2 regions of the Selenomonas sp. genome follow, and region 2 is predicted to be linked to the other one. Evidence: riboswitches for the same ligand, from Rfam matches in the RefSeq annotation. Region 2 holds a riboswitch; the other holds the start of a gene.
What was found. Region 2 has a riboswitch for cobalamin ahead of ACO5Z0_RS07050 (TonB-dependent receptor plug domain-containing protein). Riboswitches for the same ligand answer to the same signal wherever they lie in the genome.

Region 1 (4,894 bases), on a different contig from region 2:
CGATATGCTGTTGTCCTTCGTGAGACCCGCCATCGCCGCGCCGTTTCTGAGCGCGGCATGGCGGCACATGTCGTCAAAGAGATCGTCGCGCCGCCCAAAGACGCCGCTGAAAGCAAAGGCGACGACAATCGGGCGATCCGTCTCTGGAATATCTTCTGTGCGTCGTGCTACATCCGCCAGACGTTCATGCAGCCTTCCGGTCAAGGCCGCCGCTTCCTCTTCCCTGCCGATCACCTTGCCAATGGACTCGATGCGCGGAAAGACTGCCTCGATACTCTTGGGCGTTTTAGAAACGAAGACCGTCAGACCCAGATCGCGCATACTCGCTACGAGTTCCTTCGGCACACTGTCCGTTGTAAGCACAAGGTCGGGATGCTGCGCGAGTACGCGCTCAGGGCTCTTATCGTGCAGCTTCACGGGTACGGCTTTCGCCGCCTCTGCCATGCACGAAAGCCCCGCATCATCCACGTAGGAGGAAAGCGCCGCAATCTGTTCGGGCGGCGCGAGCGCGAGCAGGATTTCATCCGTGCCGAGATTGAGCGACACGATGCGCTGCGGCTTTTTGTGCAGCACTATCTCCGTCCCCATATCATCGACGCCGCGGAAAAACTCTCCCTCTTCCTCTTCTGTCGCCGTTCCCCATCGCGCACAGGCGCAGAAGAGGAAACCCGCGGCAAAAAGAAGCGCCAGCGCACCACTGCGCCGCACGATGTCAGAACGTATGCGCATACGTCAAACGGAAATTCAGCGGCAGATCAAGACTACCGGAACTATTCGAGTAATTCTTCCTGTCCAAAAGATTATAGATTCCCAGAGTCACTGTATCATTCCTGCCTGCAGCATAGGCAATATTCATATTGAGCTGAATCTTGTCAGGTATATCCTGCGCTGTCCCATTCCTCGGGGCAACATATTCGCGATCGCCGAGAAACTTGAAGTTCAAGTTTCCTTGCCATTTGTCCTTCTTATAATCAACACGGACAAGACCTTCGACGCGTCCTGCCGCCTGCTCCCACCCCTTATTCCCAGAGGGATCCTTCAATTCAGGGTTGGAGACTCCCGCACCTAAAACAAGTTGCCACGCTTCATTGAAACGCTTCGTATATTCGACTTCAAATCCTGTATTGCGAAAACTTCCTTTATTCGCCGCATAATACTGCTGCGTTACCTTATTCAGCTCCCAACCGAGCTTATTTTTCATATCCATGTGGTAAATGGCGGCTTTCCATGTATCATTTCCATGACGATGTTTGATGCCCGTTTCATACGTCCAACCACTTTCCGGCTGTAAACCTTGCGGATTCAAATGCCTTCCTCTAACTTTTTCATTGATACCATAATCCGCTGGCGGCATCTGAAATGCTCTGCCGACATTGATGTACCACGCTGTATTCCCATCAAATTTATAATCCGTTTGGAACTGCGGCATAAAGACATTTTGATCCTTCTCAGGATCGTTGATCCATTCACCACGCAAGCCAAGTGTGAAGTTAAAACGTGGTGTAAACTGCTTGCTATAAGAGGTATAAATCGCATTTTCCGTACGCGTCGCATTCTGTTTTTTCTCCGTGAGGTCTACCGCCTCACGCTGATAGGAATAGCCGAAAATCCAAGAGTCATCACCTAGCTTCCATGTTTTCTGTACATCGAAAATTTCACTGTTCCAGACGGCATTGGAAGCATTTTTTCCCATTGCGACATAATCGTAACCATCAACCTTGCGATAATTGTACCCAAGAACTGCATGGATACCATTTTCCCTGCCCTGGTATACAAGATTTGCCGTATGACGATAATCATCGTAACGATAATCATATCTCGTCCTCGAGGGCACGAGGGACTTCTTATCTGATGCCAGTTTATAAACGGTACTGCCGCGTGTGATCGTAGATTCTGTATAATTATAATTCAAGGAAAGTTCATCCGTAAGTGCAACACTCGCGTTCAAACGATTCTTTTGTCCACTGCCAACCCACCAATCCATCCATGAAACCTTATCCAATCCGAAAGCGTTGGAATGTGGAATCTCCTTCGACCATTCCCTGCTCACATCGAGCATGAAGCGATCACCTTGCACAAATACCTCCGTCTTTTTGAAGTAATTGCCTGCCGTCACACTTGCTTTGACTGCTTCTTCTCCCGCCTTGGGTTTTTTCAGAATGATATTGACAACACCGCCCATTGCCTCCGCACCGTAGAGCGTCGATGCCGCGCCCTTGACGATCTCGATGCGCTCGACCATCGCGGCTGGTATGTTCTCGGTACTCGGGTAATTCTTGAGGTTCATCGGCACGCCGTTGACCATGACGAGCGTGCCCCTGTCGTAGCCGCGCAGCGTGATACGTCCGGCGCTGAAGCCGAAATCCTGCCCTGCCTCGCCATAGGATGTACTCGTTGAGCCGATCTGCTGGTCGATCGCCTCGAATACGTTGCGATAGCCCGCTTTTTCAATATCCTTCGCTGTGATGATCGTCGTCGTCGCGGGCGTATCGAGATCACTCTTTCGCCTGCGCTGCGCCGTCACGAGCGTATCAGGCAAATCATGCCCGCTGTTTTCTGCAGTTTCCGCACTTTGTTCCTGCACCTGCGTCGTTTTCGCTGCCTCCTTTCCTGCCGCCGCATTTTCCGCCGCATACGCCTCGCCCGATAGGCTCATGCCCGCGATTGCCGCAAGCACCGCCCATGTCAGATGTCTCTTGCCTTTCATCTACATCACCCTTTCCAAAAATAAAGCGCCCTCCTGCAAAGCAGAAAAGGCGCATAAGGGCGGCGCAAAAAAATTCCCGGCAATTTCGCCGGGATGATTGCGTTCGTGCAGCCGAAGAAACGCCAAACAGCGCTTCCTTAATCCCCTTCCCATCACTCGCAGGTCAAATGGCGATTGTCCATCAGGCAGTTCTCCTGGCTCCAGTTCATCACTCCCCTGCGCCTTCCCAAGGCATTCGCCCCAGTGACTCAAGAAGCATTGATAAATGAAGTCGCCCAGATGTATAAAGATGGGGGCTGAATTTATCAGTGATTCCTTATTACAGGGTTGCTCGCTGCTACAGTGGCGGGACCGCTCCGGCTTTTTCCGGATTCCCTATTAAGTCTTGCGACACCTGATCCAACGATATAAAATTTCTATAAAAGAATAGCATTGATTTATTCTTATGTCAAGAACATGGATTTTAGAGGAATCGTTCTTAATCTTCGACATAGTGGCTGAAACTGCCGATGACGAGCTGCGGAAACTCCCTCTTGAGCCGTTCCAAAAACTCTCTCGCGCCGACCGCCTCGCCCTGCGCTTCGGGCATAATTTCAAGGAAGGCGTCGGGATCGACGTTGAGGTTGCGCACCTGTACCATGTTGACGGGCAATTCGCAAAAGAAGCCGCGCCACGCGTCGAGTTCTTCGGCGCGGTCATTAAAGCCCGGAAAGAAGAGCATGTTGAGCGACACATATACGCCGTGCGAAAGCGCGTAGCGGATCGACTCCTTGACGTCGGCGAGCGTGTAATTGCTGCGGTAGTACGCCGCATAGCTCTCCTCGATGGCGCTGATGATGCTCACACGCATGGAGTCAAGTCCGGCATCGACAATCTTTCGGATGCCCTCGGTATAGCCGGCATTCGTGTTGATATTGATCTGCCCGCGCTTCGTCGCAGCGCGAATCTGACGCTCGGCTGCCGCGATCGCATCCGCCGCAAGCGACGGCTCACCCTCGCAGCCCTGTCCGAAGCTCACGATGGCATCGGGCGCAGTCGAAAGGTGATATATGCCGACCTGCGCGATCTCCTCGGGCGTCGGACGGAACGCGATGCGGCTCTGCGGCGATGGACAGCACTCGGCGGGCTGCAGGGAGATGCAGCCGAAGCAGTTCGCGTTGCAGACGGGCGACGTCGGTATGCCCGCTTCCCAGCGGCGGTAAAAGAGATTCTGCGCCGTGCAGCAGTGCCACTTCAAGGAGCAGCCCGCCACCTGCTCGACGATGCGATTGCCGGGCAGATCCTTCTCGACACGGCGCACGAGTTTCTTGAGCTCGCGCGTATTGTAGTAGGCGGGATCCCATTTCGTATTTTCATCGGTGTAGAGCGCCGCCGCATAGAGATCGTCCTTATAGAACACGACCGCCGTGTAACCGTAGAGAGCGAGCCTTTCAGCCCCTTCCTCTCGCTGAAAGGCGGGCAGGAAGAGCCGCGTATAGCCTGCAGGCAGGATGGCGGCGACGGCGCGTCCCGCCAGAGGCAGCGTCTCACCCGCCGCCGTCCGCCCCATCGCCGCGCGATCAGGCAGAAACATCAAGTCCGCCGACTCGGGCAGGGGGATGAGGTCGGCGGGCGTGAGCGACATGATCCGCTTGCCCGAGCGCCCCAGTCCCGCGATGCCCGGCGCATCAAAGATTGCCCCATCTTCATCGGCGTAGAGCGCACGTATTTCATCCTTCATGCTTCGCCCTCCTGCCTCTCGATCTGTAGTACAGCGCTGCTTTTCCCCGCGTCTTCCCCCTCATGCGCTTCCTGCTTCGCTACCTTCTTCTTGCGCGGGTTGTAACGGTTCATCGCCATGTCGATGCCATCCGTCACGATGCACTCGACGGCGGGCAGTAAATAGGAAATCGCCGCTTGAATCTTCGTCGCATCGTCTGCGGGAAACGGCGCAAGCACATGCCTGACGACCGTCCAGCCGGGTAAAGGACGTCCGATGCCAATGCGCACGCGAGAGAAATCCTCTGAACCGATGTGCGCGAGAAGCGACTTGATGCCGTTGTGTCCGCCCGCGCTTCCCTTGCGCCGCAGACGGATCGTGCCCGCCGCGATGTCCATGTCGTCGTGCGCGACAATCAAGTCCTCCGGCGCGAGCTTGTACCAATCGAGCAGAGGACCTACCGCACGTCCGCTTTCATTCATATAGGT
Region 2 (4,894 bases):
GTATATGTTTAATATTATTTTAACGATTAGAAGCTATGCTCCACACCGACGACAAAGCTGCGTCCCGGAGCTGTCCACCACTGACCGGCTCCCCCCCACTTCACATTGGAATGTTCGGCGTAGAACTTATCAAAGAGATTGTTGACCTTGAGATAGACCTTCGTCGTTTCCATAATCTTATAGTTCATGCCGAAATCACAGACCCAATACGACGTCTCCGGAAAAGCGTTGTTTACGGGACCCGGGCGGTCGATCATGGCGCGTGCCATTAAAGATGCGTCGAATCTCCGATTCTTGTAATCCACACCGATATTCCACTGATGCGTCGGCAAATAACCATCGACATTGACGCCGCGCTGTTCGTTTTTACCAACATGCGTGTTCGTATAGCCAAGGCGTGCACTCACATGTGAGTCAAAGCGCTTCGCAAGCTGCATATCCCAGCCATGTGCATCCTCATCGCCGACGTTGATATTTACATATGTCACGGGATGATAGCCGATGCGATCCTTGGAATGACGCCAATAGTAGTGCGCTGCAACATTCAGTCCTTTGCCAAAATCATGCGCAATACCGATCTCCCGCGTATCGCCGGACTCGGGCTTGAGGTTCGGATTGCCATATGTCGGTGCATAGAGTTGATTCGGTGTTGGGGTCAGGAAATACTCGGTATAGGCTACATAGGCATGAGTTCTAGGCGTAATATCATAGCCGAGGCTCACGCTCGGACTTGTATGGCTGCCGAAAGCCGAATTGCTGTCGTAGCGAATGCCGCCGATGAGCTTGAGTGCAGGCGTGATGTTCCACTGATCTTGCAGATAGACGGAACGATTCACGAGGGATCTCCCGTCAATGCTCACTCTTCCTCTGTTCCAAATCGACGTATCGTCATACGTGAAATCCACGCCGGTTGTCAGGAGATGATCGCCGAGACGCTTATCATACTGGTCACTGAACTTCCAGCTGTAGACGTCCATCTCGTAGCTTGCGCCTAACGGCGTCCATGTACCATAGGTGAAGATATTATAATTATAGCGGCTGCGGGAAAGGACCATCTGATTCTTCGAGGTATCGTCAATCTTCGCATTCCAGATCAAGTCTACATCAAAATGATCGTAGCGTCCTCGATTCTGTCTCAATCCCTGCTGCTTTTCATACAGCGCTTGATAGCGGTCTCCATCCTTGTAACTGCGCAGGTTGAGCACAAGGTATGAAGCCTTGCTGAGATCTTTGCCGAGGTGGATGTTGATGGAATCGGCGTCGAGTCCTGAAGGAACTTCATTGCCATGCCCGTCTTTGAAGTCGTTGCTCTTGTCCTTCTGATACTTGAGCCGCCAATCAAGACCGTTCTCGCTGCCCTCGTAAGCAACGCTATAGAGCTGCTTGCCGAAGCTGCCATAAGCCGCCTCAACCGTCGCTTTCGCATTCTTCGCCTTCTTCGTGATGATGTTGATGACGCCGCCCTTGGCATCCGAGCCGTAAAGCGTTGATGCCGAGCCACGCAGCACCTCGATGCGATCGATACCGCTGAGATCTTTCATCGCCGATGCCAGTGACGCCGCAAAGCCACCTGCATAATTCTGCTTCACACCATCAATGAGAACAACAACATCTTCCGAGCCATTGATATAGAACTTTGTGCTGTTATTATACCCTGCCGGCGCATACTGATTGACCGTAACGCCCGGGACATCGCGCAGAGCCTGCGTCAGATCCGTATAGTGGCGCTTTTCGATATCCTTTCCCGTGATGACCGTGATATTTGCATTCGCCTTGAGCTCCTGTACCGGCGTGCGCGTCGCCGTGACGACCGTCTCGTCGAGCGAATGCTCCGATACGGCATCCTGCGTCGACTCCGCTTCTGCGGCAAACACTTGCCCCCCCGCAGGATACAAAGCAGCGAACGTAAGCGCCGCCGCCACCGTCGCGCCGAGTTTCTTCCTCGACCCTGTTCTTCCCATTTCAATCTCCTCCTAAAATTCTGCCCGCAGACAAATTTATATTCAGCCGCCGCCCTTACTTCATCGACGGATAAATACCGAGAACGGCACCCATTCACATTTCCATACAAAAAAGCCCTCCCTGCATCGCAGAAAGGGCGTACTCTTATCACAAAGGCACCGCAAAAGCCACTTTACCCAAAGGCAAATGCGCTGCCGAAAATCCCCTTCCCATCACTCGCAGGTCAAATGGTGATTGTCGATCAGGCAGTTCTCCTGGCTCCAGTTCATCACCTGTCTGCGCCTTCCCAAGGATCGATTCCTCAGTGACATCTCAAGAAACACAAAGATTTTCTCGTGCAGACCGGCTCGCTGCTACAGTGGCGGGACCGCTCCGGCATATACCGTATTCCCTATTAAGTCTTGCGACACCTGATCCAAGCTGTATGAAATTTTGCTGGTTTCCGAAAGATAGCGTAGCATTGAACGATGCTCTTGTCAAGTAGGAATATCAGAATCTATGAATGTATGCACCTCTGATCTTTAAGGAACCACCGACACATTCAATCTCTATGAAATCGTACTCCGCAGAGCTTTTTGCTGTATCTGCAGCTTTTCTTCCCAATCGGTGCGCGAGCGCTGTATGAATTCGTGTACGAGGTAATCCGGTTTGATGAGGTCGATGATGCGCCGCGCCGCATTCGTCTGAAACGGCTGATGGCGATCGACTTGCAGGACGTATTCCATAGCTTCCTGCCAAGGCAGGCTGCGATGCTCTCCCGCATGTTCACGCATCATGCGCTTCGTATAGCTGCCCGAAAGCGATTGATGAAGATGCACGCCATAAACGCGCTTGCCCAGTTCGCCAAGATTTCGATATGTCTCCTTCACATAGCGCGCGCCGTCTTCTTCACTCGTAAGCGCCACATTCGTATTCATCAGATGCCCGACGTCGAGCATGAAGCCCGTATCCGCATAGGAAACGCGCTCCAAAAGGGCACTTGCGAGCTGCGGCTTTTGAAAGGTCAGCCCCGGCCACCAGAGATTTTCAAAGAGCAGACGCACGCCCTGCGGTATCTCAGCTGCGATCTCGTTGACCAGCTCGATCGTCCCTTCGACGACTTCCTCATCGGTATGAGAGAATTCGCGCGTATACATCTCCGATGTCACATTGTGCGCGACATGAAAGACGAGGTACTGCGGCCGACAAGTCGCCGCTTGGCGCAGATTCTTTTTCCAGCCTTCCACCCAGTCATCAACATCAAGAGAGCCGTAGTAGGCGCGGATATTTTCCTCCGTGCCGAACTCTGCAAGGAGCGCAGCTTTATCCCCACGCCAAAAATCCAGCCACGACGGCCAGAAAAGGAGATGTACGCCCTTGATATACGCAGGCGGATACATCGTCCGATCCCACGGCGCACAAAGCATGAACTCGATGCCGTCGAGTCTGTATCGCTCAATGAATTCATGGAGAGCTTCCGTTTTATTTTGCAGCAAGTTCTCTATATCGCACCCTGCATTCGATATATTCACCAGTTCCAGCATAAAATCCCCTAATCCATTATCGTCTAAAAAGTTTCTACATTTTGAAAAACATACTGTTTTAGTCTATCATAGCCGAATATCCACCGTCAAGCAAGCGGATGGAACGAAAAGGCTCCGAGAAGATTGCAAGTTCACTGTCGCATCGTTCTGCCAAACTTTGGTAGCTTATGCAGCCGCAGCATACATATCATTTACAGTTTTATGACCGAAGATTTTGCGCAGATAGTTGTTAACCCAATCTTCGATCCCTTTCAGATCTCTTGGTTTCAGCGCGCTGAAATCGGTTCCATTTTGGTTCCTTTCTTTCAGTTGCTTTTGGCTTTCAACTCAAGTTTTACTGAACGGATTCCCAAATGGAACTTTTTGCGTCCATTTATTTTACAACTTCCAGTTCAAACTTCCCTCTACCATGAAGAACGCAAGTATCACTGGCTAGAAGAGATGTTTCATGCTATAATGACAGAAAGAAGGTGAGTCCGTGCAGAAAGAAGAACAAATTTCAGGAAAAGATCCTACGCTTCCTTACCAAAATGCAACCTACGATCAACATGCTAAGCGTCTGCTTTCGCAAAGAGCCATCATGGCTCGCCTTCTCAAACGAACCGTACCGGAATTTGAAAAAGTCTCCATTTCCGACATCGCCGAAAAGTACATCGAAGGCATGCCGCAAATTAGTGAGATTCCTATTGACCGCGACAAGACGAACACGGTAAGAAACGCTCCTAAAGAAATCTTTGGCGATACCACGGAAAACGTCGCCATCACCGAAGGTTGGATTCGCTTCGATATTCTATTTCACGCACGCGCTCCAAAATCAGGAGAACTCATCACATTGATTGTCAACGTCGAAGCGCAGAGAACGCAGCGTAGGTCGAAACTTGGTTATGCGCTTTTGCGTCGTGCTGTTTACTATGCCAGTCGCTTGATTTCCTCACAAAAGGAAACCGAATTTACCGGGTCTTCCTACGATGATATCAAGAAAGTTTACAGCATCTGGCTCTGCATGGATTCCCCCAACGGCAAAAGCGCCATCAATCGCTACGAGCTGAATGAACATCACATTCTTCACTGCCACAAGGAAAATCGTGCCGACTATGACTTAATAAGCATCATCACAGTCCATCTTGGAGATGAGCAGCAGCTGAATGAGGACTGGCTCATCCGTTTCCTGCAAATTCTATTCAAGGATACAAAGACGTCTCCATCAGAAAAGAAAAACCTACTAAAGAATGAATTCGATCTTGATACGACTACAGATATAGAAGAGGAGGTGAATACGATGTGCAACCTAAGTACAGGCATCTATGAGCGCGGTATGGAACGCGGCATGGAACGCGGCATGGAGCGCGGCATGGAACGCGGCATGGAGCGCGGCATGGAGCGCGGCATAGAAAAGAATCGCTTGGATA

Region 1: linked by a shared signal. The riboswitch ahead of ACO5Z0_RS07820 (TonB-dependent receptor plug domain-containing protein) and the one ahead of ACO5Z0_RS07050 (TonB-dependent receptor plug domain-containing protein) in region 2 are both predicted to bind cobalamin.

The regions. Positions count from the first base shown of each region.
Region 1 covers NZ_DBHIUY010000007.1:98,089-102,982, forward strand. The annotation lists gene ACO5Z0_RS07815 (ABC transporter substrate-binding protein) at 1-729, opposite strand, end outside; gene ACO5Z0_RS07820 (TonB-dependent receptor plug domain-containing protein) at 713-2,707, opposite strand; cobalamin riboswitch at 2,875-3,120, opposite strand; gene ACO5Z0_RS07825 (radical SAM family protein) at 3,186-4,427, opposite strand; gene pth (aminoacyl-tRNA hydrolase) at 4,424-4,894, opposite strand, start outside.
Region 2 covers NZ_DBHIUY010000006.1:133,051-137,944, forward strand. The annotation lists gene ACO5Z0_RS07050 (TonB-dependent receptor plug domain-containing protein) at 27-1,961, opposite strand; cobalamin riboswitch at 2,190-2,391, opposite strand; gene ACO5Z0_RS07055 (TIM barrel protein) at 2,511-3,485, opposite strand; gene ACO5Z0_RS07060 (hypothetical protein) at 3,687-3,959, shown strand; gene ACO5Z0_RS07065 (RpnC/YadD family protein) at 3,964-4,894, shown strand, end outside.